2 regions of the Rouxiella sp. Mn2063 genome follow, and region 2 is predicted to be linked to the other one. Evidence: predicted binding sites of a transcription regulator. Region 2 holds the regulator's gene; the other holds the start of a gene.
What was found. Region 2 encodes Fur, which represses iron uptake genes when iron is present. Its sites were predicted from a motif close to ATAATAATGAGAACNACTATCAA; they were not measured.

Region 1: exbB (tonB-system energizer ExbB) is a predicted target of Fur. The motif match lies at 1,628-1,650, and genes of this name have one in related genera.

What each region holds. Positions count from the first base shown of each region.
Region 1 is NZ_JBMOUD010000004.1:67,260-72,067, forward strand. It holds gene exbD (TonB system transport protein ExbD) at 85-516, opposite strand; gene exbB (tonB-system energizer ExbB) at 521-1,534, opposite strand; gene metC (cystathionine beta-lyase) at 1,911-3,098, shown strand; gene ACL9RG_RS07805 (DedA family protein) at 3,413-4,072, shown strand; gene ACL9RG_RS07810 (AraC family transcriptional regulator) at 4,194-4,808, opposite strand, start outside.
Region 2 is NZ_JBMOUD010000009.1:50,876-55,683, reverse strand. It holds gene ACL9RG_RS14280 (family 20 glycosylhydrolase) at 1-2,007, shown strand, start outside; gene fur (ferric iron uptake transcriptional regulator) at 2,176-2,622, opposite strand; gene fldA (flavodoxin FldA) at 2,922-3,449, opposite strand; gene ybfE (LexA regulated protein) at 3,642-3,923, opposite strand; gene ybfF (esterase) at 4,271-4,808, opposite strand, start outside.

The DNA of each region.
Region 1 (4,808 bases), on a different contig from region 2:
CCCGTCTTACCGATACCTCGTTTCGGACATAAAAAAACCCGGCGATATTTGCCGGGTTTGTTCTTCATCACGATGGGAGTAGGACTATTGAGCCGCAGCGCCAGTCTGCTCAGAACCGACTAATCCTACTTTCAGATAACCCGCTTTACGCAGCGAATCCATCACATTCATCAACGTTTCGTAATCCACGGTTTTATCCGCGCGGAAGAATATCACCGTATCTTTATTACCATGAGTATGCTCATCAAGCATGGCGGACAGATTGCCACTGTTCACTGGATCATTGCCTAAGAACAGCTGCTTATCGGCTTTCACTGATATATAGAGAGGTTTATCCGGGCGCGGTTGCGACTTGGCGGTTGAGGCCGGAAGATTAACGCGCACATCAACGGTTGCCAACGGCGCGGCCACCATAAAGATAATCAGCAATACCAGCATAACGTCGATAAAAGGCGTGACGTTAATATCATGCATTTCGCCGCTTTCATCGACATCATCATTCAAACGTATTGCCATGATATTACCCTACGCGCAGCTGATGACCGGCCTGAGCACGCGGCGCAGAGTCAGCATCGCTGGAAGCCAGGTCGAGATCGCGCCCCTGTAACAGTAAGATTTGTGCAGCCACATCTCCCACTTGGTGACGATAAGAAGTAATGGTACGCGCAAAGATGTTGTAGATAACAACCGCTGGAATTGCTGCAACCAAACCAACAGCAGTAGCCAGCAGCGCTTCGGCGATACCCGGTGCCACAACGGCCAGGTTAGTGGTTTGAGTTTGCGCAATGCCGATAAAGCTATTCATGATGCCCCACACGGTACCGAACAGACCAACGAACGGAGAAATTGCCCCGATAGTCGCCAGAATGCCGTTGCCACGTCCCATATAGCGCCCCGCCGCACTGACACGGCGCTCAAGACGGAAACTGGTACGTTCTTTAATGCCATTGTTGTCCGTTGAACCAGCGGAGAGCTCAAGCTCGTTTTGCGCATCACGTACCATTTGTGCACTAATGCTACCCGCGCTAAAACTATCAATTTGTTCGGCCGCTTCATTGAGCGTTCGTACCGGTGCTAAAGCGCTTAGTTCACGGCGCAGACGGCGTCTGGCGGCAAAGACCTCGGAACCTTTACTAAACAGCATCGCCCACGTCACTACCGATGCCAATAGCAGACCAATCATTACCGTTTTTACGACAACATCGGCATTGTGGTACATGCCAAGCACGGACAGGTCTTTAGGGATGACAGGCAGTGCGCTGCTTGCCTCGGTTGATTGCGGTAATGCGCTTACTGGCTCAGATTGATTAGCGGCAGATGCTACATTCTCAGTAGATGCAGGGGCCGATGCAGTAGCAGCAGTTGGCGTTGTTAGAGCATTGGCTGCTGGAGAAGAAGGCGCAGCCCATACGCTGGTGCTTAATCCCGCGACCAGTACAAATGAAGCCAACTTACCGCCGAGACGAACAGCAGCAGATTGACGATTGCGCATCGTCGGAGTGACGTCGGCTAACAATGACACTGTTTTTTTCATCTTTTTGCGATCCGTTTCCACGCATCGCCTCCAGCCATAATCAGGAAATTAAAATATTAATAGCGGCAAATAATAGCAAAGATAGCATCCGAATTGATAGTGGTTCTCATTATTATTTACATTATCCGCCACGATAAGCTAAGTGCCTTGATGTACCAGCAGTATTTGCCAAGGCTGCGGAGTTTCTTAAACGAAAACACTGTAATACTGAAAAATTCTCAAGTACGTAGGCAACCCCTGCCGCTCATATCAACCGCATGTTAACGTGAGTGAAAATAAATAATGCCGCCAGACCTTCATCATGCAAGTTTAGCCTTGGCATAGTAAGGTTAAACAATGGTGCGCTTTACGCAGATAAATAAAGGTAAAAGGGTTTATGTCATCCAAGAAGATTGAAACTGTACTGGTGAGCGCCGGTAGAGATAAAAAATATACATTGGGTTCGGTTAACTCGGTGATCCAACGTGCTTCATCACTAACATTTGAAAGCGTTGCTGCCAAGAAACACGCCACCATTAATCGTGCGAAAGGTGAATTATTTTATGGCCGCCGCGGCACGCTGACACACTTCTCCTTTCAAAAGGCGATGGTTGAACTTGAAGGCGGTGCAGGATGCGTACTTTATCCCTGCGGAGCGGCAGCGGTCAGTAATGCTATCCTCTCTTTCGTCTCTTCTGGCGATCATATTTTAGTTGCCGGCTCTAGCTATGAACCTACACAGGATTTCTGTGAAAAAGTGCTGGTGAAACTGGGCGTAAGTACCACCTACTACCCCGCTTCAATCGGTGCAGATATTGCCTCGCTAATGCGCCCAGAAACCAAAGTTGTCTTCCTCGAGTCTCCAGGCTCAATCACTATGGAAGTCCCGGATATCCCGGCCATCGTTAAAGCGGTACGCGCAATATCACCTGAGGTTGTTATCATGATCGATAACACTTGGGCGGCGGGTATTTTGTTTAAGGCGCTGGATTTTGATATCGATATTTCTATTCAAGCCGCGACTAAATATATTATCGGTCACTCTGATGCGATGATTGGTACTGCGGTCGCGAATGAACGCTGCTGGGAGCAATTACGCGAGCATTCATACCTGATGGGACAAATGGTCGATGCCGATACTGCTTATGTTGCCAGCCGCGGCCTGCGTACCTTAGCCGTACGCTTAAAACAGCATGAAATTAACGGTATCCGCGTGGCCAAATGGCTCGCAGAACGACCTGAAGTGGCCGTCGTCAACCATCCGGCGCTGCCTGGAAGCAAAGGCCATGAATTCTTTAAACGCGATTTTAGCGGTAGCTGTGGGCTCTTTTCTTTTGTCCTGAAACAACGCTTAAGCCGTGAACAGTTGGCTCAATACCTCGACCATTTTGAACATTTCAGTATGGCGTATTCATGGGGTGGGTTTGAGTCGTTGGTGCTTGCTAACCAACCGGAAGAACTTCAGGCTATTCGCCCGGCTGAAACCATTGATTTCACAGGAACTTTGGTTAGATTACACATTGGACTCGAAGACTGTGACGATTTGATCGCTGATTTAGAAGCAGCCTTTGCACGTATTGCGTAAAATAAACGACGTGCGCTCGGTAAATGATTGCGAGATACCACGCAGATCCTATTGTCACAGATAGGATCTCAGGCGGTTAATCCGCATAATATCTATACCCCAAATAATTGAAGTTGCCTCAAGGCGGTAAGTAAGCGCAGCTAACACAGAAGCCACTTCAAATATGGCGGGTATAGGCATTGATATTGTCACTCTGTCGCTTTAACACGCTTTATTCAATGTTGACTGCATTGAGATCAACGTAAGGATCAAGCGTGAGATTTACTATGGCGAGATAATGATTTTACGGCAAAGTACGTAACGCAGGATAGACAATGGAAGTACTGAATCAAATTCTTCATGCGCTTTGGCAGCATGATTTTAACGCTCTCGCCGATCCAAATTTATTATGGGTAATTTACGCGGTACTGTTCGCCACGCTATTTTTAGAAAATGGCTTATTACCCGCCGCATTTCTACCGGGTGACAGCTTACTGCTGCTCACTGGCGCATTGGTTGCCAAAGGGGTGATGAACCTGCTTCCGACCTTTATTATTTTGGTCATCGCCGCCAGCTTAGGCTGCTGGCTGAGCTACCTGCAAGGTCGATGGCTTGGGCATACCAAATTAGTAAAAGGCTGGCTGGAACATCTCCCCGAGCAATACCACCAGCGTGCAGATCACTTGTTTAACCGCCACGGTTTAATGGCGTTAATTATCGGCCGTTTTCTGGCGTTTGTGCGTACCGTGTTACCCGTATTCGCAGGGTTAGCCGGTCTGGGCAATATGCGTTTTCAGTTCTTTAACTGGCTAAGCGCTATATTGTGGATCGGCTTAATGATGGGGCTGGGCATTGCATTAAGCCACATCCCGATCGTAAAACGCCACGAAGATCAGGTTATGGCCGGTTTGATCATTTTGCCAGTGTTGCTGCTGACCGCAGGGGTTGCCGGCGCGATCTTTATGTTTTTGCGAAAAAAGTGCGGGCGAGCATAAAAACAGGGCAAGCTTGACCGAGCTTGGTGCGCTTTCCTTGCACCGGAAGGGTGAAATCCTTTGAAGCCCGGTCAGGCTTGCCCCTTCCGGTGTCAGGAAATCGCCCCAAACTCGATCCAGTTTACTCAAGATTTGATTCAAGAATCCCAGAAAGATTTCCGTCTCTCATCCTGGCGATATCATCTGTTGGTGTGACACCGAAGTAGCGTTTAAATTCGCGGCTAAATTGTGAGGCGCTTTCGTAGCCAACTTGCAGTGCGGATGAGCTGGCATTGTGGCCTTCATAAATCATCAGCATACGCGCTTTGTGTAAACGATAGTTCTTCAAGTATTGCAGCGGTGAAATGCTGGTTACTGCTTTAAAATTATGGTGAAAAGCTGAGACGCTCATATTGGCATCGCTTGCTAATTGCTCAACACTGAGGCTTTCGGCATAGTGATTTTCGATGCGCCGCAAAGACTTGGCTATCTGAGCAAAATGCGTATGGCGATTGACCAACGCTTGCAATGCCCCGCCGTTTTCACTAACCAAAATTAAGAATAGGATCTCACGAATGATCTTCGGCCCTAATATTCGGACATGCAGTGGCTTATCAATAACATCAAGCAGCCTCTGGGCAGCACAGAGAATATCCTCATCAAGAGACCCAGAAGTGACGCCAGATGAGTGATCGGGCTGACGAACAAACCCTTCATCCCCCATGTCCATCAACAGATCTTGTAGCATGATGGTATC
Region 2 (4,808 bases):
ATCCATCCACAAGACGTTAACCTGAGCCAAGGTGTTGCTTTACATCTTGATGCGTTGAATAAAGCAGCGGCCGATGCAGTGAGTCAACGCTTTGCCTTGCTGGGGATTGCCGAAAATACCAAGGGTTATCCTATCAAGACGGCGGTGGATAAGCAGAAATTTGACGGCGTGATGGCAAAACCAGGCGCTTACCAGTTGAACATTACTGATAAAGAGGCGACAGTCAGCGGATTTGATCGGGCGGGGGTTTTCTATGGCTTGCAATCGATTTTGTCGCTGATCCCGGCTGATGGCACGAAAACTATCGCCCAGTTGGATGCAAAAGATGCCCCGCGCTTTGAGTATCGCGGTATGTTCCTTGATGTGGGACGTAACTTCCATAGTAAGCAGGCGGTGCTGCGTTTAATTGATCAAATGTCGGCCTATAAATTAAATAAATTCCATTTCCATTTAAGTGATGACGAAGGCTGGCGTATTGAAATTCCTGGTCTGCCAGAGTTGACCGAAGTGGGTAGCCAGCGTTGTCATGATTTGACCGAATCGACATGCCTACTGCCGCAATTAGGTTCAGGCCCGAGCAGCAATAACGATGGCAGTGGCTACTTCACCAAAGCGGATTACATCGAGATTGTGAAATACGCGCAGGCGCGAGAAGTCGAAGTGATCCCTGAAATCGATGTCCCGGCACATGCCCGTGCCGCGGTGATGTCGATGGAGGCGCGTTATCGCAAATTGCATAGCGCAGGCAAAGAGCAAGAAGCTAACGAATTCCGCCTGTTAGACCCAACCGATGATTCTACTACCACCTCAGTACAGTTTTACGATCGCCATAGCTATTTGAACCCTTGTTTAGATTCCTCCAAACGCTTTGTGAATAAAGTGATTGGTGAAATTGCTGCGATGCATAAAGAAGCAGGGCAGCCGCTGAAAACTTGGCATTTTGGCGGTGACGAAGCAAAAAACATTTATCTGGGCGCAGGTTTCCAAGACAGTCATGGTAATCCAGAAGCGGGTAAAGGAATCATTGACCTAAGCAAGCAAGATAAGCCGTGGGCGAAATCGCAAGTTTGTCAGGCGCTAGTGACATCCGGTAAGGTTGAAGATGTTGAGCACCTTGCCAGCCATTTTGCTATCGAAGTGAGCAAAATGGTCAACGATCACGGCATTGAGAAGATGCAGGCCTGGCAAGATGGTCTGAAAGATGCAAAAGACTCTAAGGCATTTGCCACTAAGCGCGTTGGAGTGAACTTCTGGGATGCGCTGTACTGGGGCGGTTTCGATAGCGTCAATGACTGGGCCAATAAAGGCTATGAAGTCACTATCTCCAATCCAGATTATGTCTACTTCGATCACCCTTACGAAGTGAACCCGCAAGAGCGTGGTTACTACTGGGGAACGCGCTTTAGCGACGAAGCGAAAGTCTTTAGCTTCGCCCCTGATAACCTGCCGCAAAATGCGGAAACATCGGTCGATCGTGATGGTAACGCTTTTGAAGCCAAGAGCGATAAACCTTGGCCGGGGGCTTTCGGGCTTTCTGGACAATCCTGGAGCGAGACAGTGCGTACCGACCAGCAGATGGAATATATGATTTATCCACGTATGTTGCCATTGGCTGAACGCGCATGGCACCGTGCTGAATGGGAGCTGGATTACCAAGCAGGCAGAAACTTCTCTGGCGGTAAAACCCACTTTGTTAATACCCAGGCGTTGGCTACTGATTGGATGCGTTTCGCCAACTTAATGGGGCAGCGTGAATTGCCGAAAATGGATAAAGCGGAGATTGGTTACCGTTTGCCAGTACCAGGAGCACGTATTGTTGATAAACAGTTGGTTGCTAATATTGCTTTGCCAGGTTTAGCGATTGAGTATTCGCAAGATGCAGGTAAACAGTGGCAGCATTATGACGATAACGTTCGTCCTCAGGTGCTGGGAGAAGTTTGGGTGCGTTCGGCCAGCGCCGACGGCAAGCGTTTTAGCCGCGAGGAGCGAGTGGACATCATCCAATAAACGAAGGTCTTAGCTTCAATCATCACAAACGCAGGCCTCGAATTTCGGGCCTGTGTTTTTTTGCGGGCAATAACGAATAAATAACGGGCATAAAAAAACCGCTTTTCAGCGGTTAATCTGTTAAGAATTAGGCGAGTACTTTCTTTCTCACTTTGCCTTAAATCTTATTTAGCCTTCACCGTGCAATGTGTCGTCTTCGCGGCAATCGCCAAGTTCACAGTGACCGTAGAGATAAAGACTATGGTTAGTCAGCTTAATTCCATGTTTCTTGGCAATTTCGCGTTGGCGAGCTTCAATATACTCGTCTCTGAACTCAATAACGCGGCCACAATCTAAGCAGATCAAGTGATCGTGATGATGTTGCTGGGTCAATTCAAATACAGACTTACCACCTTCGAAATTGTGGCGAGTCACGATACCAGCGTCGTCGAATTGGTTCAGCACGCGGTAAACCGTTGCCAGGCCAATTTCTTCGCCCATATCAATAAGTTCTTTATAAAGATCTTCCGCGCTGACGTGGTGACCAGCTGGAGCTTGCAGCACTTCCAGAATTTTCAGTCGTGGAAGCGTGACTTTTAGGCCGGCTTTCTTCAGTGCGGTGTTGTTGTCAGTCATGCGGATTCAGTCCTGTCACTATGCTAATCAAGTTGAGGCAAAAGCCTTTGGCATCGGTTGGCACAAAAATTAACGTTTTGTTATAGGATTGTCGAGCTATAGCAAAACGGTGGGCTGTTAAAAACGATCGTTTACGTCAGACATGCTGGTGGCCGAACTGACTTACTCGATAAAACAGATGTACTAAGTGTACCTTGATACGTGGAAAAGTCACAATTTTGTTGCTGTTAAATTGTTAATTGCAGTAATAGTTTTTACCCCTTAAATGTTAAGGGGTAAATCAGTTTATGCTGTGCTTATCAGCCGATAATTTCAGATAAACTTAACTCTTCGGTGATTTGTTTCACCCAAGCTTCAACACGTTCGTTGGTTAATTCTGGCTGGCGGTCTTCATCGATAGCTAATCCAATGAAGTGAGTATCATCGGCCAAACCTTTTGAGGCTTCATAGTGATAACCTTCGGTTGGCCAGTGGCCAACGATGACGGCGCCGCGTGGCTCGATAATATCGCGCACTGTGCCCATCGCATCACAGAAGTATTCCGCATAGTCTTCCTGGTCGCCACAGCCAAATAACGCGACCAATTTACCTTCGAAATCAATTTCTTCGAGTGTAGGGAAGAAGTCATCCCAGTCACACTGCGCTTCACCGTAATACCAAGTCGGTATACCAATCAGCAAAATATCAAACTTCTCCAGATCTTCCTTAGTGCTTTTAGCGATGTCGTGAACTTCCACTACATCTTTGCCTAATTGTTTCTGGATCATTTTAGCGATGTTTTCAGTGTTACCTGTATCGGACCCAAAGAAGATACCTACTACGGCCATAAGTTTACCCAACCTCTTGTTCTTAATTAGTTCCTGGCAAAGTCATTTACTTTTTCAGGGGCACATGCGGAGGATGATAGCAAACTCACCAAGGAGATAACATGCCCGCATTCCACCGATTAATAAGAGGGCATTTTATCGGGCAATAAAGGGAAGTGTTATCGCCTTTGTGTGCTCTTTCGGGTGGAACAATTAGTCATGCAAATCGCTAAGATGTGCTAATAGCAACTCTTCGATAAGTTCACTACGACTGATATTTCGCTGTTCTGCCAACTTGTTCAGTGTATCAACAGCTTCAGCATTAATTTTTAGCTCTACGCGTCGCAAACCGTTAACTTTGTCACGGCGGAGCTGATTGCGCTTGTTAATCCTGAGCTGTTCATCACGGGAAAGCGGATTCGTTTTTGGACGCCCCGGACGGCGATCCTCAGCAAACAGATCAATCGTCGTGCGGTCCAGTTGTTCTTTTGCCATAGGTAAGCGGTACAACTAGGGAAGTTATATCAAAAGGCAGCATGCTGACTGTTGATTAGATGGTTAACACATTTCGGGCTGATATACCGGTCGATTTTCAAGATGCGAGGTAGCTTTCGCTTAACCGCTTCTTGGCATGACGTTGGTATAAACCCTAAACCAATTTAGCTTCTGCGCCCCATACCAAAAGAGCCGTCGGGGCGGCAAAATTACAGCGCGCAATCATACCCTAGCCGCACTGGCGTTCACAACGTCTAACTGCGCTGATATCAAGCTAAGTTGTTATGTTTAGCCGCTTTTTTGAGCGTTCAAACCACAGTGAAGCGATGAGAACAATGGCTGTACGTTTAATCGACATCAATGAAGCGATGAATCGCACGTAAAACCGCCTCTGGTTTTTCTGCATGTACCCAATGACTGGCGCCTGCGACAACATGGGCTCGTGAAGCTGGGAACTGGCTGGCAATGGCATCACGATATTGCTCTTGCACATAAGGCGATAATCCCCCGCGAATAAACAGCGCCGGATGTGGCCAGGCGGGCAGTTCTTTCCAGCCGATAATATTGCTGTATTCAGCCATCAACACCGGCACATTGAATAACCATTCGCCTTGCTGGAAGGATTTTAATAGAAACTGAATCACGCCTTCTTCCGGAATAATGTCGCGCATACAAGCTGCTGCCGATTGGCGATCGCGGATACCGGCGTCGGTCACTGCGTTTATTGCGCTGAAAATATTATCATGTCGGCGTTCAGCATATGCCACCGGCGCGATATCAATGACGACCAATTTTTCAACCCGATCTGGCGCGAGAGCTGTTAGTGCCATTGCTGCCTTGCCGCCCATCGAGTGTCCCATGACTAAGGCTTTATCGATGCCAGCG